Regions from separate parts of the Brevibacillus sp. WF146 genome, predicted to be linked through region 2. Evidence: riboswitches for the same ligand, from Rfam matches in the RefSeq annotation. Region 2 holds a riboswitch; each other region holds the start of a gene.
What was found. Region 2 has a riboswitch for cyclic di-AMP ahead of A6764_RS12175 (CAP domain-containing protein). Riboswitches for the same ligand answer to the same signal wherever they lie in the genome.

Region 1 (9,691 bases), 1.5 Mb from region 2:
GGACCATCACGCTGCGGCTGATGCCGCCTTGCCGGTGTCCAAACACTTCCAGGTCGCCAATGCTCACCTCGGCGGTAACGGCAACCGGCATGTCGACCGGCACGTATATGGTGACGTCCCCCACCCAGCCGTCGACAGTCAGGAACGCTTCCTCCTGCATCACCATCGCCCGCGACAGGTCGATCACCACATCCCCGATGCCGTGCCAAATGTGCAGTTGATCCAGTTCAAACCTTCCGGACGTGAGATGAAAATCGCCGATCAGCGAACTGCGGGTATCCTTGGGCCGCAGAATGCAGCCGGGGTGAAACGGCGTCTCCACCCGGTCCTCGAAGACAGGCCCGTATCCTTTTTGCTTGGCCCAGCGAGCCGCCTTTTGCTTTTGGTAAAACGGCGCATCGTCCGGCGTGTCCCACTCCGGGGAGAAACCGTCCGAGTCACCGACCGTGTCCGCTCGTCCGTCGCGCCGCCGCGAGCGCCCCCGGATCAGGCGGAAGCCAAAATAGATCAACGCCAGAGGGACGACGAAATGGAACAGGTCATGGAATCCCACGCCAAACCACATGTCCAGCGCGATGAGGACGCCAAACCCGGCCAAAAGGCCGCCTCTGATGCGTTTTTGCTTCTCCCACATGCGCACGCCGACGTACACCAACACCATCGGCCACAGGCTGAACAAACTGAACGAAATGATATGCAAGGTGTCGAGCAACAGGCCAATGCCCGTCAAAATGATCAGAACACCAGCCGTCATTTTGTGCAAGCGGGACAGTTTCACAGGAGTCTCCTCTCTTACGCCCCATGCCGCTCATTTTCCTTCCAACCGTTACGGCATGTATAGATAAACGCAGGCGGAATGTTCAACGGCGTGAAACCCGTCTCCACCCGTTGAAACCGCGCCTGCAGCTCCGATTGCAGTTGCAGCGAGTATTGAAACGTGATGAACAGCCCGCCGGGGGCCAGCACGGATTGAATTTGGTCCAGAATGCCGGTGCGCAGCGTTTCCGGAAAGATGGCAAAAGGAAGGCCCGAGATGATTACGTCGGCTTTGCCCAACCTCATTTCCTCCATATACTGGCCAAGCTTCATGGCCTCCTCCCGAATCGGCACCTCGGGAAACCGGTCGCGCAGCACGGCCCGAAACTGGGGATCACGCTCAACCAGAAGATAACGGGCGTCCGGCCGCTTTTTCTGGAGAATGGCCTGGGTAAACACACCCGTGCCCGGCCCCAGTTCAACGATGACGCCAGCGCTTGCCCAATCCACGCGGCTCAGCATGCGCGCGCAGAGAAACCGGGAGCTGGGGATGATGCTGCCGACACGTCCGGGTTCGGCGATAAACCGTCGCAAAAACACCAAGAAGTCTGCCAAAAAAAGAACCTCCTCTAGGGGAAAAGCAGCCTGTTTCCCAGGCTGCCTCAGATTGCAGACAAACTCCCTTGTTGCCATTGGCAGTAGAGGGAGTTTGTCCTGTATGTATTCGAAAGTGAAGCGGAAATGAAGGGCATTGCACCTCCCTTTGCCTGACTTCCATAGCCAATTGGCCAGTTTTTTTAAATTCATACAAGCAAAGACAAGCATCGCCTGCATTGTCACTTTTTTCAGTCCTCGTAAAGTGGTCCAACGCAAACCATGCTTCTCCTTTAAATCCGCAAATACGCGCTCAATGGTTTCTTTTCTGCGTGCGTAAAGGCGTTTATTCACTTCGGTATGTCGCAGATGCTCCACTTCGTCTAGGTAATCCGCCCAAATATGACGACTGACTCGCTTCACAGCCTCCCGGCTCTCTGTACACTGGGGGCGGAATGGGCAATGGTTGCATTCGCCTGGGTCGGAACGGTACATACGGTAGCCGTCACGAGTGGTGGTTTCGTAGGTAAGAACCTGTCCGGCAGGACAGATGTAGCAATCAAAGTATTCATCATACACGTATTCATGCTTTCGAAATAACCCTTCCTTCGTGTGAGGACGGGTGTAAGGCATCACGGGGCGAATTCCTTCATCCAACAGGCACTTGCTAATGTAAGGCGTTTTATATCCGGCATCTACTGCCACGGCATCCGGTTTTCCTACGCGTTCCACGGCTTGTTCGAAAACATCCGAAAAGGCCTGACTGTCATGAACGTTAGCCGCCGTTACCACGGCACTAACGACAAAACCATGTTGGTCGCTTGCTGCATGAAACGAATACGCAAACGTCTGCTCTTTTTCGTTTTTGACAAACCAACCGCTGTCGGGGTCAGTACTGCTTTGTTTCACCTCCTTCCAGGCTGTTTCAGTCTTTTTTGGCAATGGCTTCTTTCCATGCTCCACGCGATCCTGGTTCAATTCTTCTTCAAGGAGTTCCTGATACTTCTTCCGCTCTTCCTGCACAAGTTGTTTGATGTATTTGTTCTTGTTCGCACTGGCTTTTACGTGGGTGGAATCAATATACAAGACCGAGGGATCTACAAATCCGTGATGGCAAGCCTCCTCGAGAATACGGGTAAAAATCTTTTCAAACAGATCGGTTCCTTGAAATCGCCGTACGTAGTTTTTCCCGAACGTCGTGAAGTGGGGAATCGGTTGTGTAAAGTCGTAACCCAGAAACCACCGATAGGCGATGTTTGTTTCGATCTCTTTGATGGTTTGTCGCATGGAACGGATTCCAAACAGGTACTGGATGAGCACCATTTTGATGAGGACGACGGGGTCAATGCTGGGTCTTCCGTTGTCGAGAGAGTACCGGTCTTTCACCAAGTCGTAGATAAAAGAAAAGTCGATGGCATTTTCGATTTTTCGAACAAGATGATCTTGTGGAACCAATTCATCTAATGAGACTACAGATATCTGATAACGGCCTTCGGCCTGTTGCTTGTTCAGCATGCTTCCACCTCTACACAGCGTTGAATGTCATGTTTATTCGACAAAAAAGCGTGTAGACCTTGTACCTTCGGTACTTTGTCTACACGCTGAAGCAGCCTGTTTCCCAGGCTGCCTTTGGTTCTATTCTACATCAAACGCCGCCGTTCCTCTCGCTTACGCCTGTTCCGTTTGGTGCGGCGTTTCCTTCTGTTCAAGCAGGGAGGCTTTGATCTTCGCCAGTTCGGCGTCCAAGTCGTCCTTCTCCCATTTGCTCAGGGAGTGGTCCAAGCCTGCGCTGGTCATGCGCCACTGGCCGCTTAAATCCGCTTCCGCCTCCATGCGCATCACTTTTTCTTCCATCCGGGCAAATCCGCGGCTCGCCGTTTCGCTGCCCATCCCGACGATGGCCTGATTCACCTGCTTCTGCGTCTTGGCTACTTGGGCGCGGGCCATCAGGGTGTATTTTTTCGCCCGCATCTTGTAAAACTCTTCTTTCAGCTCAGCCAGCTTTTCGCGCATCTTTTGCGCCGCTTCCGAAGCGGACTGGTAGAGCGCCTCGTACTCCTGGGCACGCGCTTCGTACTGCTTCTTGTCGGCAAGCGCGCGGCGCGCCAGTTCGTCTTCGCCTTCGGTAAGCGCCAGTTTTACCTGGCGATCCCGTTTTTCCACGAGGGCGAGCGCCTCTTCCCACTGCTGGCGGAATTTCTTCTCCAGCGCCACCTGACGGGCGACGGCCACTTCCACCTGGCCGATCTCCACTTCCATGTCACGCATGTACTGGTTCAGCATTACCACCGGATCTTCCATCGAATCCAGCACGTCGTTCACCGAAGCCACCGTCAAATCACGCAAGCGTTTCAAGATACCCATTGTCACTTATCCTCCTCATCATATCACATGATCATGGTTGTTTTAACATCCTTGTCCTGCGACTCGGCCATGCCGGCGCGGGGATTACGGCTGCTGCCGCTTGGTTACGCTTTGCTCCCAACGATCCAATGCGTCATCTTCTCGCAGCACGCGCTGTGCCCACTGCCGCTCCCAGACGGTCGGAACCGGGTGATCCGGCACATCCCGTTGGCGAAGCAAGCGGAAGCCCAGGTAAATGACCCCGATGGCCAGCACGGCGTGAAACAGCAGATGCAGCTTGCCGATCAGCATCAGGAACCCGAACAGAAAGATCAGTACGCCGCTAAAACGCGAACCTGAACTTCCCATCACTTTGCGGCCGCCGTACAGCATGATCAGCCCGGGAATCAGCACACCGAGCAGATCGCCGCCGTCAATGCCGATCTGATCCAGCAAGACCAACCCGCCAATGAGCAGCAGGACCAGTCCGAGAAGCACTTTTCCAGACCGCTCGCTCATCAACTGCTACCCTCCCATCGACTTTGTTTGGGTGTCACCCTCATGGCTTTATTGTAGACGGCTGACAGGGCTCGCCATAACGGGCGGGCGGTTGGTTTTTCCCTCCGTCCCGGGGCGGAGACGCCTTCCTTCCGCAATCGGACAAGCATGCACCCGCGCTTTGGCGAATCGTGCGCCGGCATGGTCGACACGAATCGTTTCCGATTTATGACAACATTTTGTGTCAAAATTGTGAACAACCAAGCAAAAAGACAGGAAAAATCGGACACGTGTTGAATTGTGCTGGAGTGCGTGTAAAAAAACATCGAAATTAGCCGAATTCCGCTATGCGGAAACGGGGGACCCACGTTTTTCGGGGTGAATGGCAGCCGCTTGCCGGCCGCCTAGGGCAATCCTTTCGACCGAACCCATCAGCTAACCTCGTAGGCTCAGGAAAGGAGCAGTTTCTCTTGCGCAAAACGGTGGTTACTCTCTTCATCGCCGGGATGCTTGCAATGGGAGCCGGCGCTGCACACGCCCAGGAGGAATCTTCCTTGATGGGTGTCGTCAACGATCTGTACGGCGCTCCTTACAAGTCGTCCGGCACGACCAAAAACGGATTTGACTGCTCCGGTTTTACGCGCTATGTGTTTGACGCGCTGGGTGTAGATCTGCCTCATTCGTCGTCCGCCCAATTCAAGTTGGGAGTACCGGTGTCCCGCAGCGATCTCCAGCCGGGTGACCTGGTCTTTTTCAACACCAACGGGCGCAGCGTTTCACACGTGGGCATCTACATCGGAAACGGCATGTTTGTACACGCGGAGAGCGGCAAAGGAGTCGTCAACACGAGGCTGAACGATCCGTATTACTGGGGCAAGCGCTTTGTGGGCGCCAAACGGATTGCCCTGCCTGTGCTTGAGGCCATTGCCGAGGCTCCACAGAAAAAGAAACCGGTACAAGCAGCATCGCTGCCCGATGCGAAGCAGCAGTCGCAGCGGCAGCAAGAACAATCGAAACAACAGCCGCAGACTCCACAACAGCAGCAAACTCAACAGCAACAGCAGCAGCAATCACAACCGCGGCAGCAGCAGTAATCGACGCACAGCGTGCAAGCCAGGGACGACAGGTCTCTGGCTTTTTCTGGCTTTGTTTAGTACCTGGTGTCAAGAGGTAGTAACATCCGTTTTTCGACGCTGCCTGGACTGTCCGGGCGGGAAGGACGGGATTATGTCCCCGCGTGCGGGCAAACCGTGATATGATAAAAGGAATAGGACCAGAACACATGTGGTGACTGGGGGAGAGTACCGGTGAAAGACCATGTTTTGATTGTGGACGACAACGAGGAAATACTCGAGCTGCTGGAAGATATTTTGGGAAGCGAAGGATACGACGTTTCCACGGCGCAGAGCAGCGAGCAGGCGCTGGAACTGCTGAAGTCGGGCACCAAGCCCAACCTGATTCTGCTCGACATCATGATGCCCGGCATGAGCGGCTACGAGCTCTGCTCGCAGATTCGCCGCGAGTGGGAGCTGCCCATCCTCTTTCTCAGCGCCAAGGGCAAAGCGGTCGACAAGGTGGTCGGCTTTGAGATCGGCGCCGACGACTACATCACCAAGCCGTTTGACACGGAAGAACTGCTTGCCCGCATCCGCGCCCACCTGCGCCGCTACGAACGCATTCGCCGTCACAGCGAGGAGGCGGCGGAGAAAGAGACCTCGGCATCCTCCATTACCGTCCTGAAGTTCAAGGGGCTGGAAATTCACAAGGAAACGTACTCCGTTTACGTCAACGACCAAAAGATCGATCTGTCCACCAAGGAGTTTCAACTGCTTACCTTTTTGGCCGAAAACGCGGGCATCGTCTTCACGCGGGAGCAGATCTACGACCGCGTCTGGGGGTACGGCTACGGCTCGCTCAACACGGTCACCGTGCACATCAAGAACCTGCGCGAAAAACTGGAGACGGATCGCCAGTTCATCAAAACGCAATGGGGGACGGGGTACGTATTCATCGGGGAGAAAGTGTAGATGAGCATCCGGAACAAGCTGTTCCTCTCGTTTATCGCCTTGATCGTACTCAATTTGCTCCTGTTCAAATTCGTCTTCGAAGACATCATCGTGGAACAGTTGAAGACGGACCGGCACAACCAGTACCGGTACGAGAAGGAAACGGCGGAGATGGTCCGGGTCAACCAGTTGTTGAACTCCGGCGTGTTCAAGGATCCGACCGAGCGGCGGGAGCTGGAGGCACAGCTTCCGGAAGACCTGATGTACAAAATGGTGGTCACGGACGCGGACGGCAACCCCATTTACATCAAACCGTCACAGGCCTACAATCTGAAAACGCTGAAAACGCGTCCGGCCGATCAGGAAAACAACGATCTGAAGGTGGTCGCGGAATACCACTTTCAGCACGAACCTCCGCGGCAAGGGCAGACGATCATCTACTTCTACACGGACGAATCGGACATTCTCGCCACCAAAGGCGTATCAATGATGCTGTGGTTCATCTACGGCAGCATCGCGCTGGTCGGCCTCATCCTGCTCACCTTTTTTGTCCGCTGGATCCTGCGGCCGGTCAGTGAACTGTCCCGCGTGACGCAGGAAATCCGGGAAGGCAAGCGGTACGTCTCGTTTACCTACCGCTCGCACGACGAGTTTGGCCAGTTGTTCGGCTACTTTTCCGACATGGTGGACGAACTCCGGCTTTCCGAGGACCGGCAGTCCGAACTGATCTCGGCCATCGCCCACGACTTCCGCACGCCGCTGACCACCATCAAAGGCTACGCCTCCTACATCGGGTCCGGTCGCGTCACCGATCTCAAGCGGATCCAAAAGCAGATGCGCAAGATCGAGGAAAAGACGGCCGATCTGGAAAAGCTGCTGGACGAGCTGCAGGATTTCACCCAGCAAAGCACGGAAATCAAGCTGAACATCAGCCGCATTCACGTGAAAAGCTTTGTCAAGGGCGTCATCGAGGACTACCTGGTGCGCATCAAGGAGGCGGGGCTGTCGTTTCAATGGAAGCTGCGCGTCTCCAACGAGCTGCACATCGAGGCGGACGAGGCCAAGCTGCGCCGCGTGCTGGAAAACCTGCTGAACAACGCCATCTACTACAACAAGCCAAACGGGTCCATCCTGCTTACCTGCGATCAGCGGGACGGGCACGTGCTCTTTTCCGTGATCGACAAGGGGGAGGGTATCGCGGCGGAGGACCTGCCCAAGGTGTTCACCAAGTTTTACCGCGCGGACAAATCGCGCAACCGGAACAACGGCGGCACCGGCCTCGGCTTGACCATCTGCCAGAGCATCGTCCAGCGCCACGGCGGCGTGATCAACGTAAGCAGCGAACTGGGCGTAGGAAGCTGCTTCTCCTTTACGATCCCGTTTTTTCAACCATAATTTATTTCAATTTATTGATGGTTAATATTCGCTTTATTTTTTTCTGTTACAGTACTATTTGTAAGCAAGCGTGTTGCTTTCCGTGATAAATAACCCCCAGTTCGGTATCTGACACCAAGCGGCCAATGCTTTTGGTGGAAAGATGCCTCTTTTTTTTATATCCGCGCCTCCAGCCGCATCATCAACCCGTTTTTCGGACGCAGCGTAACCAGCGGCTCCGGCTCCACCCGCTGTCCCGGTTCGGCCAGCCGCAGGCGGAAGCGCTGAGCGATCGTGGCCAGCAGCAGCGCCGCCTCCATCAGCGCAAAGTTGTTGCCGATGCAGATGCGCGGCCCGCCGCCAAAGGGGAAGTAGGCGAACGCGGGAATCCGCTTCAGCAAATCGCCGCTGAACCGTTCCGGGATGAACTGGTCCGGGTTGTCGAAATAGCGGCGGCTGCGGTGCATCACGTACTGGCTCATCATCAGTGTCTCGCCCGGCTGGTACACGTGCCCCCCGATCTCCACCTCGTCCACCACTTCCCGGTTGATCACCCAGGCCGCGGGATAGAGCCGCAGGGTTTCGCTGATGATCTGATTGGTATAGACAAGCCGCGGGACATCCTCTGCCGTCGGCGGCCGTCCGCCCAGCACCTCGTCCAGTTCCGCCCACAGCTTTCGTTCCGCTTCGGGATGGGTGGCCAGCAGGTACCAGATCCACGACATGGTGTTGGCGGTCGTCTCATGGCCGGCGACAAAGATGGTCATCACCTCGTCGCGCACCTGCTCGTCCGTCATGCCCCGCCCGTCCTCCTCGTCACGGGCGGCGAGCAGCATGGCCAACAGGTCGTCCCGTCCTTCCTCCCCACTCCTCCGCCGTTCCTCGATGATCGCGTATATGGTTTTGTCCAGCGTCTCCGCCGCCTCCTGAAACTTCCGGTTTTGCGGCGTCGGCACGCCGAGCGGGATGTCGATCATCGCCGAAGCCTTGTTCGACACGTACTGCAGCCCGATTTCGATGGCGCGGCCGATCTTGTCGACGCCCTCCGTCAATCCTTTGCCGAACATCGTCTCGGTGATGATCGCCAGCGTCACTTTCATCATGTCTTCGTGCACGTCACGGATGTCGCCGTCTTTCCACCCGGCCATCATGGCGGTCCCCTGGCGGACCATCGCGTCGGCGTAAGCGGCGATCCGCTCCCGGTGAAAAGCGGGCTGCATCAGCCGGCGCTGCCGCATGTGCTTTTGCCCCTCGCTGGTGAGGATGCCGTCTCCCACCACCGCCCGCGCCACCTGCAGTCCTTTGGCCTTGCGGAAGTGGGCCTGTTTGGTGACCAGCACTTCCTTGATGTGATCGGGATTGGTCAAGAGATACAGGTGCCGTCTGGGGCCGAAACGAAAATGGACGACATCGCCGTGCTGTTCCGCAGCCCTCTGCAAAAAGCTGAGCGGGTCGCGGCGAAAGGCGAGCAAATGGCCGGATATGGGCAGCCCTCGGGGGGCGGGAATGGTCAGGTTCATCGCAGTCATCCTTTCGTAGGTCTGGTGTCAGTGTGTCGTCTCTAGTATCCATCCGGCCCGGCTCCTTATACCACGCGCTCCATTGGGGCAGCGGGCAAAAAAACAAACCGCCTGAATCATCAGGCGGTCATTGTTCTGTTACGAAAGGGTCGGCTTGTTCACCTGCACCAGCCCGGTGGATACCAGCCGTTCGCGCACCTTGATGCCGATCCAGGCGGCCAGCACGGCCTTGACGACTCCCACCAGCAAAAAGGAAACGCCTCCGCTCATGACTGCGGCGCTCCACGGAATATCCAGCACGTACTTGAGCTGGATCACGCCGCAAACCAGCGTCACAACCATGCCGACGTGATTGGCCACCAGCGCCCAGCCAAAGGAAAAGCGGGTTTTCTCCAGGATCAGGCCGGTAATGTAGGCGGTCAGAATGAAGCCGAAAATGTACCCGCCGGATTTGCCGACCAGCACCTGGAGCCCTCCGTTCGCTCCCGAAAAAACCGGCAGGCCGACCGCGCCCAGAAGCACGTAAATGATCATCGCCAGCGTGCCGTACCGGCTTCCCAGAATGGTGGCGGCCAACCCGACCGCCAGCGTCTGTCCGGT
Region 2 (9,691 bases):
TGGGCAGGCGTTTTTCCAAGACGCTGAACGAACGGCTGACCCCGCTCGGGCTGTTTGCGGCGCAGTGGGCCGTCGTCGTGCGGCTGCTGGAAGGGCCGGCCACTCAGACGGAGTTGTGCCAATACCTGTGCGTGGAAGCGCCGACCATGACCCGCACGCTGGCCCGGATGGAGCAGGCGGGATGGATCGAGCGGCACTGCGGTGCGGACAAACGGGAGCGGCGGGTGGCTCTTACGGAGAAAGCCCGGGCGATGGCGGACGAGTGGATGCGCGCATCGGACTTCGTCGAAGCGAAAGCGGTGCGGGGGATTTCCGCTGACGAGCTGGCTGTGTTTGCCAGCGTGATTGATCGCATGATGAACAATCTGAGTGAATCGTAGAGAGAGCCGCAGCAGGCGGCAGGATAGGAGAGGAGCAGAGATCGCAATGAAGCGAAAACAAGAAAGGATGAGGCGTGCGGGGGTTGTCGGCGCCAAGCTGGTGCTGTTTGTCGCCGGTTTGATGGTGCTGGCGCTGGGCGCCGTGTCGTTGATGCGTGCCGCGGTGGGCGCAGCCACCTGGGACGTGCTGCATATCGGACTGGCTGGGCTGACGGGCTGGTCGATCGGCTCGTGGGTGCAGATCGTCGGCATCGCGATGATCGGCATGGCGTGTGTGCTGGACCGCCAGTGGCCGCGTATCGGCAGCGTCGCCAACATCCTCTTGATCGGCTATTTTGTCAACGGGTTTCTCGACGCCGGGATCGTGCCGTCGTTTTCATCGTTGTGGGCCCGGTTTGCGCTGCTTTTTGCGGGCATTGTGCTGATGGGGATCGGGTCCGGCATGTACGTGGCTTCCGGCATCGGGGCGGGTCCACGAGACGGGCTGACGCTTTCCCTGGCTCGGCTGACCGGCCGGTCGATCCGGCTCGTCCGCACCTTTCTGGAAGGGATCGCACTCTTATGCGGCTGGCTGGCGGGCGGTCCCGTCTCCGTGGGAACGTTTGTCTCCGTGTTCCTGATTGGTCCGGTCATGCAGGCCTCGCTCGGCTTTTGGCGCAGCCAGGTACAGCGCTGGGAACGCTGGGGCGGGGAGCAGGCGGGACCGCAGGCGATCCCGCCCGTTCAAGGCCAGGCGGAGCACGCCTCCTGACCGGGAAGCGAAAAAGAAAAAGCGTTTTGGCGCTGATGCCAAAACGCTTTTTTGGTGGGCAGTGCTGCGGTCATCGGCTATTTTTGTCCCTGCAGGTCTTTTACCCCGCTGTACACCAGGTTGAACAGGTCCTCGATGTTCTCCTCTTCGATGCAGGAAAAGGCGATGCGCAGATCGGTGTCTCCGAGGGCGATCGTGCCGACGCCGTATTTCTCCAGCAAATGGGTGCGGAGTTCTTCCGCGTTGACGGTTTTCAGCTTGAGGCACATGAAGTAGCCGGAGTTGAACGGATAGTAGGTCCAGGCGTCGTCAAACCGGCCGCTGTCGAGCAGCTCTTTGACGCGGTTGGCCCGGCGCTTCATGATCTCGAATTTTTCCCGCTTTTGCGCCTGGAACTCCGGCGCGTTCAGCGCACGCAGGACAAAGGTCTGCGACGGATGCGGACCGCTGGAGATGGTCGCGCGGATGATGCCGAGCGTTTTCTGTTCCAGCGCGGCGAGCACCGCTTCGCTGGATGCGCCGTAAGTGATGAAGCCGACGCGGAATCCCCAGACGTATTCCTCCTTGGTGGCGCCGTCCACTTTTACCGGCAGCACGCGCGGATGCAGGCCGCACAGGTCGGCAAACAGGGATTCGCGCAGCGAGTCTTCGAAGAACAGGCTGAAGTACGCGTCATCCGTAACGGCCACGATGTTGATGCCGGCCTCGGCCGCTTCCTTCAGCGCGGCAACGATCTGCCTGCCTTCCTCGATGCCCGGCGTGTAGCCCGTCGGGTTGTTGGGGAAGTTGAGCACGACGATGGCCTTGCCTTTTTCCTTTTGCGCCAGGATGGCATCACGCAGGCCGGCTGCGTTAAACTTCATGTCCGCGTCGTAGAGCGGGTAGTAGACCAGTTCCGCTCCGCGGCGGACGGAGAAGGTGAGCTCGTAGTTTTCCCAGTTTTTGTCCGGCAGAATTACGGCGTCTCCGGGGCCTGCGAACAGATCGGCGACCACGCTCAGGCCGTGGGTCAGCGCGTTGGTGACGATCGGATTGCCAAAGGTTTTATCCGCGAGCGACGGCTGTTCCTCGATCAACTTTTTCCGCCATGCCGCGCGCAGTTCCGGTTTTCCCGCGGGCGGCGCGTACTCGTACAGATCCTTGGGATCGTAGGCGGACAAGGTGCTTTGAATCACGTCCAGATGCATCGGCTGGCCGTTTTCCAACGCGATTCCGATCGTGGCGTTGTATTTGCGCCCTTTTGCTTTTGCTTCGGCAGACTGGCTGAGAATGCCTTCCTTGGGAAAGTAGATGAGATTGCCCAGATCGGACAGCATGGCATAGACGTGCGGATTTTCGCGCTGAAGCGTTTCGTTGAGCTTTGCTGCCAATGAATGCATGGTTTCCTCCCTCTTCGTTTCCATCAACATCATGTTTACCATTAAAGATAGCGCATATAAGTGTGTTTGTCGATTGAAAAAACGGGCGGCAGCGGGATCTGATCAATTGACGGACGGGAGACGCATTTGATACGGTGAATACACGACAGTTTTCAAACGAGAGGAGAACAGGCATGGCAGAACGGCTCATCGTGAAATTGGGCGATCCGGTGCTGCGGGAAATCTCGAAGCCGGTGACCGCCGTCACGAAAAACGTGGAAAAAATCCTGAACGACATGGCGGACACCATCTACGCCGACGAGGGCAGGGCGGGGTTGTCCGCGATCCAGATCGGCATACCGAAACGGCTGGTCGTGATGGACTGCGGTACCGGCCTGGTGGAACTGATCAACCCGTACATCGTGGAAAGAAAAGGGGAAGAGACGGGGACCGAAGGGTGCTTGTCCATTCCCGGCGTGGTCGGCCGGGTGAAACGGGCGTCGTACGTGAAGGTAAAAACGCTGAACCGGGCGGGCGAAGAAGTGGTCCTCGAAGCGGACGGTTATTTGGCCCGCTGCATCCAGCACGAAATCGACCATCTGAATGGAATCCTGTACATCGACTACGTCAACGTCCTGTATGACGCCAACACCGGCAAGCGGCTGAAACCGCAAGCCGCCAATCCGATCCTCGCGCACAAACGCGCATGGGTCCGGTAAACCGGTCTGCCCAGCGATGACGAAACGAGCGAAGCTGCTGAGGGGGAGTCGGGCGTGAAGGACATGAACGTGATCATTACCGGATTTGGCACGGTGGGCAGAGAAGCGGCCCGCCTGCTGGATGAGCGGCGGGAACGCTACCGGACGCGGTACGGCGTGGAGGTGAGGCTTGTCGGCGTCGCCCGTTCCCGAACCGGCTGCTACGATGATCAGGGTTTGGCCGCGGAGGTTTGGGAGGCGTTTGCGCGCGGCGAACTGGCCGGCGATCCGGCGTGTACGGGAGCCGATTTTCTCACCCGCACCCGCCCTGATGTACTGATCGAAACCGGTCCCTCCGACTACGTCACGGGCGGGGCCGGTTCTGTTTACATGAAAACCGCGCTGGCACAGGGAACGCACGTGATTGCGGTCTCCAAAGGGGCGCTCGTCGCCGACTACCCGGGACTGGCCGCGCTGGCGAAGAAAACCGGCGCCGTCCTGAAAATCAGCGGCGCCACAGCGGCCGCACTGCCGACCGTCGATCTTCTCGAATACAATCTGGCGGGATGCGAAGCGGCCGTCGTGGAAGGCATTTTGACCGGGACGGCCAATTTTGTGCTGAGCAGCATGATGGAAGCGGACATCCCGTACGAGGAAGCGATCCGCCGGGCACAGGAACTGGGGATCGCCGAGCCCGACCCGCGCTTTGACGTGGAGGGATGGGACACCGCATGCAAGCTGACGATTATCGCCAACGCCGCGTTCGGGGCGGGCCTGCGCCTGGACGACGTGAAGCGGACGGGAATTGCGCATCTGACGCGCGCGCAGATGGACGCGTGGCGGCAGGCCGGACGCGTGCCCAAGCTCGTCGGCAGCATTCGGCGGACGGCGGAAGGGGTGAAAGCGGCCGTGGAACTTCGCCTGTACGAGCGTGACCATCCCTTCGCCCGCGTTCACGGCACGACCAAGGCCATCCGGGTCGAAACGGACGCGATGGGCGAACTGCTGGTCATCGGCGGGAAGTCCGATCCGCGCGCTGCTGCGGCGGCTGCGTTGAAAGATTTGGAGCACATCCTCCAGGCATTCGACTAGAACCGGCTGCCTTCCGGAAATCAAAGAGGGGCGGCCGGCGGGAAGGATGCGGCGCGAAATTGTCCGGTTCCGCCGCAAAGTGACGCACTGTTTCGAAAAAAAACACCGGCGCGATTCTATAGGGGAAAAAGGGGGAAGAGCGAATGGCGGAAGTCAACGTGTATCATTACAATGCGTTTGGCACCGCACCCGACAAGGGCAATCCGGCGGGGGTCGTGCTTGACGCCAGCGATCTTGACGACGAGCACATGCTGGCGGTCGCCCGTCAGGTGGGTTACAACGAAACGGCATTTGTTCTGCCGGCCGAGACGGCTGATCTGCGCATTCGGTTTTTCACGCCCGGCCATGAGGTGAATCTCTGTTCGAGGGTTCCCTGGACGATTTGGCCGGGGCGATCGGGCTGACCAGAGCCGACCTGGACGAGGAACTTCCGGTCATGTACGGCAGCACCGGCATCTGGACCCTTCTGGTTCCGGTGAAGCGGCTGGAATCCTTTCGCCGCATGTCCCCCCGCAATGGGGCGTTTCCGGCCGTGCTCACGAGCATGCCCCGTGCGTGCGTCCACCCGTTCTGTCTGGAAACCTACGATCCGTCCGCCCAGATGCACGGACGCCATTTTTCCTCGCCGTATTCGGGAACGGTGGAGGATCCGGTGACCGGCACCGCTTCCGGGGTGATGGGCGCCTATTACGCCAGCTACATTCGCACGCCGGACGCGTGGCCGCTGTCGCTTGTCGTGGAGCAGGGGCACGAGATGGGACGGGAAGGGAACGTGCACGTCGAAGTACACCAGGCCGGTGATCAGTTGGATGTCACCATCGCGGGAACGGGCGTCTATGTACGGGAGTCGCTGGTCCGCGTCGAAATCGGCCGATGACGCCGCCAGCAAAAAAGCCGTGCCTCTCACGCGAGAAGCACGGCTTGCTGATTCTCTGTTCGCTGGTTATCCGGTAAATTCCTGCACCCAGTACCCGTTGTGGTAGGCCACGCCAATTTTCGTGAAGTTCGGATTCAAAATATTGGCACGATGGCCTTGGCTGTTCATCCATTGCTGCATGACTTCCTGCGGGCTGCGCTGACCCATGGCGATATTTTCGCCGGCGGTTCTGAAGGTGATGCCGTATCGTTTCATCATGTCAAACGGGGAACCGTAGGTCGGGCTGGTGTGGCTGAAGTAATGGTTTTGGTACATGTCGACCGCTTTGTCCATGGCCACTTTGGACAGGGCGCTGTCCAGCGTCAGCGGCTTCAACCCGGCTTTGGCGCGCTCCTGGTTCACCAGGTCGGCCACCTGCTTGGCAAATTGGGAAACGGACGGTGCCGCTTGTTGGGCCGGAGCTTTCGGCTGGGCAACGACCTGGTTGCCGGTCGGAGCGGCAGGCTTCTGTACCGGGTACTGTACCGGCAGTTGAACCGGTTTTTGAACCGGCTGTTTCACCGGTACCGGCATGTACACTTTCCATACGGGGCTTACGTTCGGTGCTTGTTGGAAAGAACCGAAGTATTGAACGTAGGGGAACCACTGTTTTTGGCCGGCGATCGATTTGTACGGGCAAGTCGTCGCGGCAAATGCGGACGTGGAAATGCTGGTGACGGCCAATCCCATAGCGATGGCGATGATCGGCTTGGCAAATCGTTTCATGTGCACATCGTCTCCTTTTCTTCGCCTACGAGGTTAGTTGTCGGGTTGGGATTGAGGAGACAACCCTTCGCCATTCGGCGATTCACCCCATGCAGACCGTGGTCTGCAAAAAAAGTCCCCCGCACTTCCGCTGTCGGAAGTTTCGGCTTGTTTTTGGCTCGGTTACGAGGATAACAAAGATACCGGCAAAAGGGAACCTTCAAAATATGGAAACGATGGTCGCTCAGCGTGACGACCGGCGGAATGACGCCAGCCGCGTCCGCTGTCATCGGCGGTATAGCAATCTCGGAATTGGAACCATACTAAACGGGAAACCAAAACGGGAGGCGATGAGGGATGGACAAACAGACGGATGTCAATGTGGAACTGCAGCAGGTGGGCGCGTATCCGACAAAGCAGAAAATGCACCAGCAAAACGTGCCGCTGCTGGATGAGGAGGCGCACGTGACGTCCCCGGCGAAGCAGCCTTCCGCCGAAGATACGCAGGGTTGACCAGGCTGTCAGCCGGCGGGACGAAATTATAGACAGGGAGTAGAGGAACAAAAAGGTTATCCTGCCCAGGCGGGATAACCTTTTTTCATGACGTTCATGACGGCCGGCGCTGGCAAATCGACGTTCTCCCATCCATGCCGCCATCATGAAGAAAACGTTTTAAATAACAAGAATGCTTCTTGTCGTCAGAAGCATGGATGATATAATGAAAAAGCTGCCATTTCTGGGAGGTGTAACATGACCGGACAAATCGAATGGTTGCGAAGCAAAAGTCCCGCCCTTTGTTCAGCAGTCGGCATCGAGCCGATTCACAAAGGATTTTCGTCCGACAGAAAATACCTGGTCCGCATGGAGTCGGGAGAACGGCGAGTCCTGCGCATTGCGGACCAGAGCCGCTGGGAGCGGAAGCGGTCTGAGTTTCACACCCTCCACGCCCTGCAGCCGTTCGGGGCGAGCATTCCGCAGCCGATTGAATGCGGGATCGCAGAGGACCTGCAGATTTGCTACATCCTGCTGTCCCATATCGACGGAGAGGACGCCAGGGACATCCTGCCTCTCTGTACGGAAGAAGAACAGTTCTGCATCGGATGGCAGGCAGGTCAAGACCTGAGAAAACTGCACCAGCTTCACGCTCCGTCCGACATCCCCGCCTGGCATTCGCGAGCCGTCCAAAAACACGCGAGATACCTCGAATCGTATCGCACCGCTGGTCTGGCCATCCCGCACGACGAGAAAATCATGGTGTTTGTGGAAGAAAACATAACGTATCTGAGCAAGCGGCCAAACCGGTTCCAGCACGATGACTTCCACGTGGGCAATCTGATCGTAAAGGACAAGCGGTACGCCGGGGCCATCGATTTCGACCGGTTCGATTGGGGAGACCCCATCTGCGACTTTTGCAAGCTGGCCTTGTTCAGCAGGGAAGTAAGCGTCCCCTTTTGCTTCGGCCAAATTTTCGGATATTTTTACCCCAATAAAATCCCGCCGGAGTTTTGGACGTTGTACGCGGTATACGTGGCAATGAGCCTGTTCTCCGCCGTGGTCTGGACCGCCCGCATGGCTCAGGAGCAGCGTCAGGAGATGCTCGGCAGAGTGCAGCTCATTGCGGAAGATCACCTGTATTTTGAACGCATGGAACCGGTGTGGTTTTCACAAGACCGCGACAAGTGGGAATCGGTCGCGCAGTCGCAGTGCCAACATTGAAGATGGGCACGCAATCCTGGAAGGGAAGGGGAAGAAAAAATGGCGGATGTGGCAGTGTTTCAGCAAAACGGATTTCACGCCCGGTTTGATTGGGGGTATGAAGGGGTAAAAGCCTTGGCCCCCGTTTCCGACATCGTCGTGATCGTCGATGTGCTCTCGTTTACGACCTGTGTCGATGTGGTCCTCGCTCGGGGCGGAGTGGTGTATCCATATCGCTATCGGGATGCGTCCGCCTCGGAGTACGCAGCCAGCGTACAAGCCGTATTGGCCGGTAAACGCGGCGAGCCCATTTCGCTGTCTCCCGCTTCGCTCTCCGTGATTGACGAGGGGTGCCGGATCGTACTGCCGTCGCCCAACGGAGCCACGTGCTCCTTTTTGGCAAAGGACAGCGGCGCGATCGTGGTGGCCGGCAGTTTGCGCAATGCCTCGGCGGTGGCCCGGTTCATCCGAAATACAGGGGGCGTCGTCACGGTGATTGCCAGCGGAGAGCGGTGGCCGGACGGCAGCCTCCGTCCCGCATTTGAGGACATGGTTGCGGCGGGGGCGATCCTCGGCGAGCTTCGCGGATACCGGCTGTCACCGGAGGCCCGCCTGGCTGTCGCTGCCTTTGACGCCACCAAGCCGGAGCTGTACCCGCTGCTGTGTGAGTCTGCCTCGGGACGGGAGCTGATCGCGGCGGGATTTGCCGAGGATGTGGTGATCGCTTCCGCTTGGAATGCCAGTCAGACGGTTCCTGTGCTTAATCGGGAAGGGGCGTTTGTTCCCGGACGATAGTGGGGGAGGAAGCCATGCAGATGTTTTTTCATCCCCCTGCCGCCAAGCCGACGCGCAGGCAGCCGAGAACCGTCGGCAAGCAATCTTTGATGCTCTTCAAGAAACTCTCCTCTGAATTAAACAGTCGTTTAAAAGAACTCTTTCGTCTTCACTCGCGTAATCTCCTCAATCATGATGTCATGTCTGATCTACTCGGTCACGACGAGCACGAGCGCAGGGCCTCTCGTCTTGACCGCCCAAGCGGAAGAGGTATCACCTCCAACGATAGTGGTTATGCAGCTACCTACCCGTAAAGTTGCTGCACACTTGACTGTCAATCAACAACCGTATGTGCCTGATGGCAAAAGGTACCTCGTACTGGCTCCGTACCTGGAATGACGAGAAACTCAGATAACAAAAAGCGGTGTTTACAGGGATACGAATCGGGCCATGTGATTCTTTTGCCGGGGGTAATGTCCATACGAGATGGACTTGATCCATGCAGGTAGGTGTACTATAATTACAAACAATTTGATTGGTTAATAATAACAAAATATAAAAATTAACCCAAAAACAACTGTTTTCAATGGGAGAAATGAACAGCAAGCGGCAAACAAACTCAGACACATGGTGAGGGTGAATGGTCATCCAATGGAGGAGAGGGTACATTGAAAAAGATACTATCCAGTTTGCTGCTCTTTCTATTCGCGGTGTCTTTTCTGTTGGCTTTCGATCAAGCCTATCGGGATGAACTCGATCAACTGGAAAAGGCAGGAGAGGAGATTTCAAAGCCGTTTACGATTCCCAACTATGCCAATTTTGCTTCACCAGATGAGATGTACCCGATTTTACTCGAAGCGGCGCTGGAAACAAAGGTCAATCTCTTCCGTACACACATCGATTACAGTGAGGATGATGAAGTTCGCATTCACAAATACGTGCTGCTGACAGACAACACCCGGTTGTTTGATTCTTTTCGATTAAAAAGCGGCAGGTTCCTGACTGCGGAAGACACCCAGCAGGGCAATTCGTTTCTATCTACGGCAGAGTCCGGAGACAAGGATCAGGTGGGGCGGATCAAGAGTTTCGGAACCCATACCCTGTTCGAAATGAAACCGCTCCGGTTTGCTTATAAACACCTTCCCGTGGAAGGCCGGTATTTTGTGGAGGCATCTGAAGAACAATACCAGGAGTTTGTGGAACGGGTCATCAACAAGATCAAGGCTGCGAAACTGGTTGACCAGGGGACTCTGCTCACTCCTGTTGACTTCGATGGTCAATCGTCCAATTTTGGAAAAATGGAAATCGAGGATGATTTCTTC
Region 3 (9,691 bases), 320 kb from region 2:
TTGTGAAAACCGGCCGCTCACGTGGCAGCCGGATTCTTGCCTGTTCACGATACGCTTTCCGGTTTGCTGGTCAGTGCGGGAAAGTGCGGAACCACTTCTTCGCCCAGTTCTTCCAGCACTTCTTCAAACGGACGCTGGCCGTATTTCAGGTTGATGATCACGTGATTGACGCCCGCATTTTTCAGACTTTCGATGAACCCGATGAGGGGATTGCGCCCGATGCGAAAGCCCAAGTGAATGGGGATCGGCGGATGATTCGGGTCGTCGGTCAAATCGACATAGAGGGACTGGCTGAATGGCTTGAACCCGTCCGTCAGCGAACGCCAATTGTTGATCAGTTCCGACTGGAATTTCAGGTTTCGGGGATAGTACAGCCAGCCGTCACTGTTTTGGGCGATCCATTCGACGGACTGGGAGCTGTGGCCGGTAACCAGCACCGGAATGTCCCCGAGTCGCGGCTTGGGCAAGAGGTCCCCGTTCCACATGTCCACCCGCGGCGATTTGATCGCAGGGAAACTCTCCGCCCACACTTTTTTCATGACCAGCAGGGATTCCTGAAAGAACGGACTCCGGTTTTCCGGATCGACGGAGAAGGCCGGGAATTCGATCGGACGGTCCCCGGTCGCCACCCCGAGAATCAGGCGCTCGCCGGACAGTTTGTCGACGGATGCCGCTGCTTTCGCGACATGCAGCGGGTGACGCAGCGTGAGAATAATACTTGCCGTACCCAGCGCGATCTCCTTGGTATGGGCGGCAATATATCCCAGATAGACCCAGGGATCATACATTTGGCCCGCATCGCCGAAATGGGGGTCATGCAGCGGAACATCCCGGACCCACAATGCGGCAAAATTCAGCTCTTCCGCTCGTTTGGCCAGTTTCAGCTGCTTGTCCATGTCCATCTCCGGAACGCTGCCTTGGTATGATTCCAGCGGGAAGAACAGCCCCAGCGTCAGTTTGTTTTCCTGATACATGCGCGTGTAACCCTTGTGGTTGTCAAACCGGTTCATGATGACTCCTCCATATCTATATATCTATAATTATCGATATAATAATAAAAGAAAGGGCAGGGAACCTACAAGCCCAAAAGTGTAAATGTGTAAAAATCCGTCCCCTTACAGATCCCTTGATAACCGTTCCATCACTTTTTTGATGTTTTCCTCATCTCGCTTGTAATACGTAAATTGCCCAATCCGTTTTGCTTTTATCAATCCCGCTTTTTGCAGCATGGACAGATACAGGGACACGGTGGATTGGGACAATCCCACCTTTTTTTGAATGTCGCTCACGCAAACCCCGTCTTCGTGAATGTCTCCGTGAAGCGGTTTGGGAAAGTGAACGTCCGGTTGTTTTAACCACTGTATGATCTGCAGCCTCGTTTCATTGGACAAGGCTTTCAATACGTCCAAAAGTTCCATGATATCCTCCAGATTCTTCTTTCGTGTATCGCTTACAGTATCCCACATTTCGAAAGCGGGCTGGCTGCATGATCCCGCCAATGTCAGGGGACCACACCCTCCCTCGCTTGGACGGGGATGTTTTTCCTTGAGCCCGGGAAAGCTGGTGGCAGGAGGGAGATTGCCCATGTGCGGCCGTTTCGCGCTGGTCACCGCCCCGGAAAAACTGATGAGCCGATTTCACCTGCAGGACATCCCGTTTGAATGGAAGCCGCGGTACAACATTGCGCCCGGCCAGCCCATCCCGGCCATACTTGCCGACGGCGGTCGCCGCAGAATCGGCCAACTGCGCTGGGGACTGGTTCCGTCGTGGGCGCGGGACCAGAAGATCGGCTCCAAGATGATCAACGCCCGCGCCGAAACGCTGCGGGAGAAACCGGCTTTTCGGCGGCTGTTTGAACGCAAGCGCTGCATGATCCCGGCCGACGGCTTCTACGAGTGGAAGCAGATGGACCGGGGGAAACAGCCGATGCGCATCACCATGCGGGACGGAGAACCCTTTGCCTTCGCCGGCCTGTTTGACACCTGGACGGCGCCTGACGGCCACAAGCTTCACACCTGCACGATCATTACCACCCGGCCCAACGAGGTCGTCGCAGACATCCACGACCGGATGCCGGTGATACTGCGTCCGGAACATGAGAGCGCGTGGCTCGACCGGGACAGGTTCGATGCGGAATGGCTGCAGTCGCTGCTCGTACCGTACGATCCCCAGGCGATGAAGGCATATCCCGTATCGGCGATGGTCGGGAATCCGAAAAACGACCGGCCGGAATGTTTGGAAGAGGCCCCCTGGTCATAGCGGGGAAAACTCCGTCAGCGCCTGGCTGCGGTGCGTTTGCCATTTCTATTTTATCCTGCTGCGTATTCCTGGGAAAGAACCTCGTGTGCTCATCCCATCCGCCATCACGAGTTATTGCGTGCGCATTCGATTTCATTCGAAAGAAAAACATAGACAGGTTTGTATGCGCTTTCATTGAGCGGCGTACCCGTTGCACGTTGGGGGAGACGGGATTATGTTTGGAGGGAGAATTTCATATCGTGACACGCTGAATCGAAAGAGCGGGGGAACCACTTTTTGGGGTGAATCGCAGAACATGCGTAGGGCTAATTCCACTGCCCGAATCCGTCAGCTAACCTCGTAAGCGTTGTGGAAAGGGGGATGCACTTGTGATGTCGAGGCTGCGGCTGCAAGGGTAATACAACCTTTGTGGCCTTTTTTCTCGTTTTCCAGGTAAATCCAACCCGAAGGAAGGTCAGACACGAATGACAATTGGTCAGTTGAAGCGTTTCTTCATTGGGTCACCATTGCGAACAAGGCAAATCGCTCACGAAAAATTGCCGAAATGGAAAGCGCTGGCGATCTTTTCATCCGATGCGCTCTCATCGGTCGCGTACGCTACGGAAGAGATTTTGCTCGTGCTGGCCCTGATTGGATTCGGCGCGTTTGCTTATTCCCTCCCGATCGCCATCGTGATTCTGGTATTGCTGACGGTCGTGACGCTCTCCTACCGTCAGATTGTCCATGCCAAGGGGATTTCGGATGACATCGTAGCGGTCACCGTCGATTTTGATGATGAACATGCGGGACAAATGCGGGAAAAATGGGAAAAATGGAATCCGAACGTTCCGTTGATTATTTTGCGTTCGCCTTACCGAACCGTGATTGCGCCGCTCTTGAAGTACATCGATACCCTGGAGAAGGAAAAAGAAGGGGATGCGTTTATTACCGTGCTCGTCCCGCAGTTCATCGTCCGCAAATGGTGGCATGCGTTATTGCACAACCAAACGGCATTCCTGCTGAAAGCCGCGCTGATCTATCGGAAAGACGTGGTTGTGTCAACGATACCGTTTCACCTGCATGAGTAACCCTCCCCAAAACCAGGTCACTTGAGAGCAGTGACCTGGTTTTTCCTTTTTCATGTCCATACCGTACATGCCTTTCCAGTTCGATCCGCTTTGCAGGGGTTCCGGATGAATGACCGGTGCCCGCTCTCTCTTGATGAATCACGAGGAAAGACTTCCGCGTTCGGAAGAAGCCGCCATCCCGTCAAGGACGACAGGCCCCTTTTGAAAGACGCCTTCCCATCTCGCCACGGCTACGCATGAAAAGACATGTCCCATCACATTCACCGCGGTACGTGCCATGTCGATGACCCGGTCAATCCCGAGAATGAGGGCTACGCCTTCAGCAGGCAAACCGACGGCGGTAGCGGTGGCCAGCAGAATCACCATGGAAGACGACGGGACCGCGGCCACCCCTTTGCTGGTGACAACGAAAAACAGCACCATCATGAGCTGCTGCTGCAGGCTCATGTCAATGCCAAACGCTTGGGCGATAAACAAGCCGGCAATGGTCAGGTAAAGCGTGGTGCCGTCCGAATTTAACGGCATGCCCGCCGGAATGACAAACGAAGTGATGTATGTGGGGACGCCGAATTTTTCCAGACGCTGCATCAGTTGAGGCACGACCGTCTCGGTACTCCCGGTGGAAGCGCCAATCACCATCAGGTCCCAAATCATCCTGTACACGTCAGTGATGCGGATGGAAAGGAACACAGCGACCAGCGGAAAGAGGCCGAACACGAGGACAGCCAGCCCCAGATAGGCAGTCCCGATGAGTTTAAGGAGCGGGAACAGCAGCGCGATTCCATACGTGCCAATGGTAGCCGACATGAGCGCAAACACGCCGATCGGGGCAACCTTCATCACCAGATTGACGAGACGAAACGACGCTTTCGATGCGATTTCCATGATGGACAGGAAGGGCTTCGCTTCGTTTCCGAGACCGACCAGTGCGGTGCCGAACATGATGCAGAAAAAGATGACGGCCAAAAGATCGCTTTTCGCAAGCACATCGACAATGTTGGTCGGAATGATGTTCAGGAGAAGGGTTTTCGCGTCCAGTACTTTCGAGGTATTCGAGGCAATCGCGGTAATATCGGCTTTGGGTAGCTGGCTCAGGTCGATTCCCTTTCCGGGCTGTACGAGGTTGCCGACGGCCAATCCGATGAACAGGATGAGCGTCGTAATCACTTCAAACCAAATGATCGTTTTCAGGCCCACGCGCCCCATGCGTTTGATATCGCCAATGCCCGTGATCCCAACCAGCAGGGTCGTCACGATCACGGGGATCACGACCATCTTGATCAGGCGAATGAACGCATCGCCCAGCGGTTTTATGGCTGTCCCCGCTTCCGGGAAGACATGCCCGAACAGCGCGCCCAGCACGGTGGCCCCGAGAATGTAAAAAGCCGATCTCGTTTTCATACAATTCCCCCTTTTCTTAATTTTACTATCATATGAAATTATTATTGCTTATATCTTTTAGTGGTGCAATAATTATTTCATCATAGACGTGGAGGGATTCACCTTGAACCTTTCTTCCTTACAGCAGCACTACCGCGAAAAACGCCCGAAATCGGCCGCGTTTTTTGAGCAGGCCCATACGCTGATTGCAGGCGGAGTGAACGGAAATCTTCGCTACTATCAACCCTTTCCCATTACCTTTGAGAAGGCACAGAATGCTTGGCTGTATGACCTGGATGGACATGGGTACGTAGACTACCTGCTCTCCTATGGCGCTTTGCTTTTGGGACATGGCCATCCGGTCGTGCGGAAAGCGATTCAACAGGTATGGGAACAGCAGGGGACCAGCAGTTTTGGAGCGACTCATCCGATGGAACTGGAGATGGCGCAAGAACTGGCGGGCCTGTATCCCAGCTTCGAGGAAGTGCGGTTTACCAATTCCGGTTTGGAGGCGACGCTGTTTGCCCTGCGTCTGGCGATGGCCTACACGGGGAAAACGCATATCGCCAAATTTGAGGGCCATTATCACGGGGCGCATGATCATGTGCTGGTCAGCGTAAATCCAACCATTGACCGCGTAGGAGATCAATCGTCGCCGGCGTCCGTACCGGAATCCCTGGGGACACCGGATTACTATCTCCGGCATACCGTCGTACTTCCGTTCAACGATTGGGACGCTTGCGAAAAGATTGTGACGGAGAAGAAGGATCAGATTGCGGCTGTCATCGTGGAGCCGATGCAGTCCGGATACATCCCGGCCGACCGCCAGTTTATGGCGAATTTGCGGGAACTGACCGACCGGCTCGGAATCATCCTCATCTTTGATGAAGTCAAAACAGGCTTTCGTGTTTCGTTGGGGGGCGCCCAGGACTACTATGGCGTCCAGCCCGATTTGACCGCTTTGGGAAAAGTGGTGGGAGGAGGGTTCCCGATCGGCGTCGTAGGGGGAAAACGCCGCCTTCTCGAAATGTGTTCGCCTCTGCGCTCCAGCAATCGCCATGAAGTCGTCTTTCACAGCGGCACCTTCAACGGGAATCCCATCTCGCTTGCGGCGGGTCTGGCTACCATTCGGTATTTGAAGGAGCCGGGCCGCTTTGAATCGCTGGTGCAGCGCACACATCAATTGCGCGACGGCATTCACGAGCTTGCCCGGCAGTACCGCATCCCCGTAAACACCGTGGGAGTCGGTACCATCTTCAACGTCCTGGCTACCGAGGCAGAGGTGCGGAATTATCGTGATCTGGGGGCCAACCGCCACGAGCTTCGCCTTGCGCTCGACTATCTGCTGATGGATCACGGCGTCTATTCGAAACCGCTCAATCGCTTTTCGATGTCAGACGCGCACGGACCGGCAGAAATTCAGGCGACGCTGGACGCGTTTGAAAAAAGTTTTGCCGCTCTGGGCCAATTTGTGACCGTATAGTCTTCTCCCTCGACGTTGTCGCCGCCTCTTTCCTTTCGTATACTTAACGGTATTGGATGTACGGGACAACGTTTTGAGGTGATCACGATGGAACACGGACCTTCCATTCTCCAGAAGGTGTCACAGTTGTACGCACAGATGAGTCCTTCGCAGCAGCGAATTGCGGACGTGATTTTGCGGGACCCCGAGTCGGCTGCCTTTTACAACGTCGCCGAGATGTCCAGAAAGGCGAATGTCAGCGAGTCGACGGTTACCCGCTTTGCCACGTTTATCGGCTGTTCGGGCTATCCGGCGCTCTCGCGCGAACTGCAGGAACTGGTCCGATCAAAGCTGACCACCGGCGAGCGGTTCCAGCTCTCGCGCGTGATTGAAAGCGCCGAGCAGCGAACGGTCCTGCAATATTTCGAAGAGGATGTCCAAAACCTTACGCTGATGATGGAACGGATCGATTTGGAGGCGTTCGCGAGGATCGTAAAACGTCTCGTCACGGCTCAACGCATCGGGATCGTTTGCTCGCGAAGCACGCTATCCATCGGGCTCTTCTTCGAGTTTTACCTGCGTTTCCTGAACAAGGAGGCCGTCTTGTTTACCGGAGAGCCGCGCACGGTCGATCATTTGCACCGATTCGGCTCCGACGATGTGATCGTGGGTATCGGGTTTGCGCGATACTCCCGCTTTACGGTCGATTGTCTGGCCTACGGGAAGAAGAAAGGGGTTCAAGTCGCAGCCATTACCGATTATCCCTCTTCGCCGCTGGTTCGTCATGCCGACGAGGTCCTCTATACACCGACAGGCATTGCGTCGCATATGGATTCCCTGGTGGCGCCGCTTTCGGTCGTCACCGCCCTGCTGCGGGCGATGACCCAGGCGTCCGCCGAGCAGGCCAAGGATGTACTTCTGGAATTGGAAGAGGTCTGGATGAACTTTGATATTTACGTAGAACCCAGGAAATAGTCGTGTGCGTACGTGACAACTTTTCCCGCAGACAACGAATGACAAAAACCCTTCCAGCATCGGAAGGGTTTTTGTCTTGTTTGCGAGCCGGGTGAGCAACCGCTTTTTGGAGAAAGTATCCCGTACCTACCCGCCCAGCTCCCGGGAGCGGATCAAAATGGTACCCGTCTTGACCGACAACAGCCCCTTTCGGGTAAAACGGATCGAGGGCAAATGCGTGGCGGAGAAAAACAGCAGGGAATAGATCGGGTCCTCATGCCGGTGCCCGCGCTCTCGCAGCAGGTGAACCAGCGTGCTGGTCCGGGCAATGAGGACATCCATGTTCTCCAGACTCATCCCGCCCATCAGAGGCAGAGAGAGCTCGAACAGCGGCTGGCCGTTTTCCATGAGGCAGATGCCGCCGCCGTTTTCCATGATCCGATTGACCGCCTGGGCCATCTGCACGGCATCCTTGCCGAGGACGATGATATCCTGCGACAGTGTGTAGGTGCTGGCCAAGGCATGTATGTTCCCGAAGCCTTTCACGATGCCGGTGCAGATCCATTTCCCCTGGCGGTCCAGCAGCGCGGCATAGAGATAATCGTCGTGCGCGGTCAGTACAATCGCGCCGTTCCTTTCGGGAAGGGATTCGTTTCGATGCGAGAGAATCGCCGCGTTGATCATGTCCGCAACGGGAAACTTCCCTCCGGTGCTTGCCACGCGAAACCATTCCGGCTCCGCTTTCCAGGTAGGGGCAGGAATTTTTCCGATTCCGAACTGCGCCCAGTCGATCTCGGGAAGCGGGGCGATCACCCTGCCCTGTTCCAACGCCATTTTGCCTTCCGCCATGACTTTGACCGGGGTGGGATAGGCAAGATCCTCCAGGAAGAGGATGTCCGCAAGCCGGCCCGGCGCGATGCCTCCCAGCTCCTGATCCAATCCGTAATAGACCGCGGGATTCAGCGTGGCCATCCGATACGCGTCGACGGGCGGCACCCCGTTTTCGATCGCCAGCCGGATGAGATAATCGGTGAAGCCGTGCGCAAAAAAGAACGGCGCCGAACCGTCCGTTGTCAGCATGAAGCGGCTCCAGGACAGGTTCTTTTCCGGAAGCAGCCCCCTGACCAAGTCCGGCAGATCGGGTCGGATCGACGAATGCCGCAGCGCTGCATAGAGGCCAAGCCGCAAACGGCGAAGCACCTCCTCGGCGGTGATGCTTTCATGGCAGCAGGTGACGCCAGCGGCGGTCACCGCATTCAAGGTCTCCGCCGAGGCCCCCGGATTATGGGTCTCAATCGGTTTTCCTTCCATGCGCACCAGATACATCAGCTCTTCGATGTCTTCCGCGCCATCGAGCAGCTCCCTCCAGGCCGTGAGCTCTCCCGCCTGCAGAACGAGCGGATGCTGCAGCATGCGCTTGACACGCTCCGGGGTAAACGCACGTTTTAGGCTGTCATCGGTGGTTTGCGGGTCGAGGCGGGCCCACCAGAAATTTTTGACCGGCATGCGGTACATGACCGCAAACAATCTGTCGAGCTGGTCCGGCTCAAGCTTTTGGAAGAAATTCAAATTGTCGTGAATCAGCGTGGTTGTTCCGCGGGAGAGGGCAAATTCGGCCAGGGTCAGCGGGTTGTACAGTTGGAAGGGATGGGTGTGGGGCTCGATGTAGCCCGGCACGACCGTGAGATCCGCCGCGTCGATGACCACGGTCTGTTCGTCGGTCAGGGGTTCTTTTCCGCCCACGTAGGCAATTCGGTCCTGACTGATCGCAATATGGCCTTCGCACACTTCCCCGGTATATACGTTCAGGAGCTGTCCAGCCCTGATCCATGCGGTTGCAGGCCGCTGAAAACGGGACACTTCGATCAACTGCTTCCACGATTGTTTGCTGAACGGTCTGATCGGTTTGGACATGTTCATGACTCCCTTGGCAATAGGTTCCTGTTACTCATGATAGTCCGTATTGTTCGGGTTCATTTTCACATTTTTACTCTTTCTTTTTAAAAATTTGCTCTTCTTGCCGACGTCGCTTTCAAGATTTTGAAAATTCCTTTACTTTATAGAGAAAAGGCATGCATGTTCATGGATCAGGAGGGAAAACGAGATGAAGTACATCCTTGCCGACAAAAAGCCAACCGTTTCTCCAACCGCGTATATTGCCCCCGGGGCAAACATCATCGGCGACGTTGCGATCGACGAGTATGCCAGCGTCTGGTTCAATGCCGTGCTGCGCGGGGATACGCAGGGGATCCGGATTGGACGAGGCAGCAATGTGCAGGACGGAACGGTGATCCACGTTGACTCCCGGTATCCGACCGTCATCGGCAGCGATGTGACGATCGGGCATTCCGCGATTGTTCACGGCTGTACGATCGCCGATCGGGTGATTGTCGGAATGGGGAGCATCATCATGGACGGCGCGGTCATCGGCGAGCATACAATCATCGGCAGCGGAACCGTGATTCCCGCCGGCAAAACCTATCCGCCCGGCGTCCTGATTCTCGGCAGTCCGGGCAAAGTCATCCGCGACCTCACGCCGGAAGAGATCGAAAAAATCGTCATCTCCGCG

Region 1: it holds a riboswitch for cyclic di-AMP, as region 2 does, so the genes downstream of both, A6764_RS19675 (C40 family peptidase) here and A6764_RS12175 (CAP domain-containing protein) in region 2, are expected to answer to the same signal.
Region 3: it holds a riboswitch for cyclic di-AMP, as region 2 does, so the genes downstream of both, A6764_RS22415 (amino acid permease) here and A6764_RS12175 (CAP domain-containing protein) in region 2, are expected to answer to the same signal.

Annotation. Positions count from the first base shown of each region.
Region 1 is NZ_CP109943.1:3,974,207-3,983,897, forward strand. Features, by position in the region: gene liaF (cell wall-active antibiotics response protein LiaF) at 1-778, opposite strand, end outside; partial or broken gene A6764_RS19660 (IS1182 family transposase) at 1,528-2,865, opposite strand; gene A6764_RS19665 (PspA/IM30 family protein) at 3,019-3,714, opposite strand; gene A6764_RS19670 (LiaF transmembrane domain-containing protein) at 3,799-4,212, opposite strand; cyclic di-AMP (ydaO/yuaA leader) riboswitch at 4,515-4,656, shown strand; gene A6764_RS19675 (C40 family peptidase) at 4,662-5,285, shown strand; gene A6764_RS19680 (response regulator transcription factor) at 5,499-6,218, shown strand; gene A6764_RS19685 (sensor histidine kinase) at 6,219-7,592, shown strand; gene A6764_RS19690 (cytochrome P450) at 7,748-9,091, opposite strand; gene A6764_RS19695 (biotin transporter BioY) at 9,230-9,691, opposite strand, start outside.
Region 2 is NZ_CP109943.1:2,442,003-2,451,693, forward strand. Features, by position in the region: gene A6764_RS12145 (MarR family winged helix-turn-helix transcriptional regulator) at 1-380, shown strand, start outside; gene A6764_RS12150 (YczE/YyaS/YitT family protein) at 427-1,131, shown strand; gene A6764_RS12155 (aminotransferase class I/II-fold pyridoxal phosphate-dependent enzyme) at 1,209-2,510, opposite strand; gene def (peptide deformylase) at 2,684-3,208, shown strand; gene A6764_RS12165 (homoserine dehydrogenase) at 3,272-4,279, shown strand; partial or broken gene A6764_RS12170 (PhzF family phenazine biosynthesis isomerase) at 4,423-5,156, shown strand; gene A6764_RS12175 (CAP domain-containing protein) at 5,223-5,921, opposite strand; cyclic di-AMP (ydaO/yuaA leader) riboswitch at 5,929-6,079, opposite strand; gene A6764_RS12180 (hypothetical protein) at 6,258-6,413, shown strand; gene A6764_RS12185 (aminoglycoside phosphotransferase family protein) at 6,651-7,616, shown strand; gene A6764_RS12190 (2-phosphosulfolactate phosphatase) at 7,656-8,390, shown strand; gene A6764_RS12195 (hypothetical protein) at 8,405-8,683, shown strand; gene A6764_RS12200 (bacteriocin-associated integral membrane family protein) at 9,038-9,691, shown strand, end outside.
Region 3 is NZ_CP109943.1:2,125,277-2,134,967, forward strand. Features, by position in the region: gene A6764_RS10555 (LLM class oxidoreductase) at 45-1,010, opposite strand; gene A6764_RS10560 (ArsR/SmtB family transcription factor) at 1,116-1,418, opposite strand; gene A6764_RS10565 (SOS response-associated peptidase) at 1,585-2,259, shown strand; cyclic di-AMP (ydaO/yuaA leader) riboswitch at 2,495-2,620, shown strand; partial or broken gene A6764_RS22415 (amino acid permease) at 2,730-2,987, shown strand; gene A6764_RS10575 (dicarboxylate/amino acid:cation symporter) at 3,465-4,727, opposite strand; gene A6764_RS10580 (aspartate aminotransferase family protein) at 4,831-6,189, shown strand; gene A6764_RS10585 (MurR/RpiR family transcriptional regulator) at 6,277-7,143, shown strand; gene A6764_RS10590 (adenine deaminase C-terminal domain-containing protein) at 7,270-9,036, opposite strand; gene A6764_RS10595 (gamma carbonic anhydrase family protein) at 9,227-9,691, shown strand, end outside.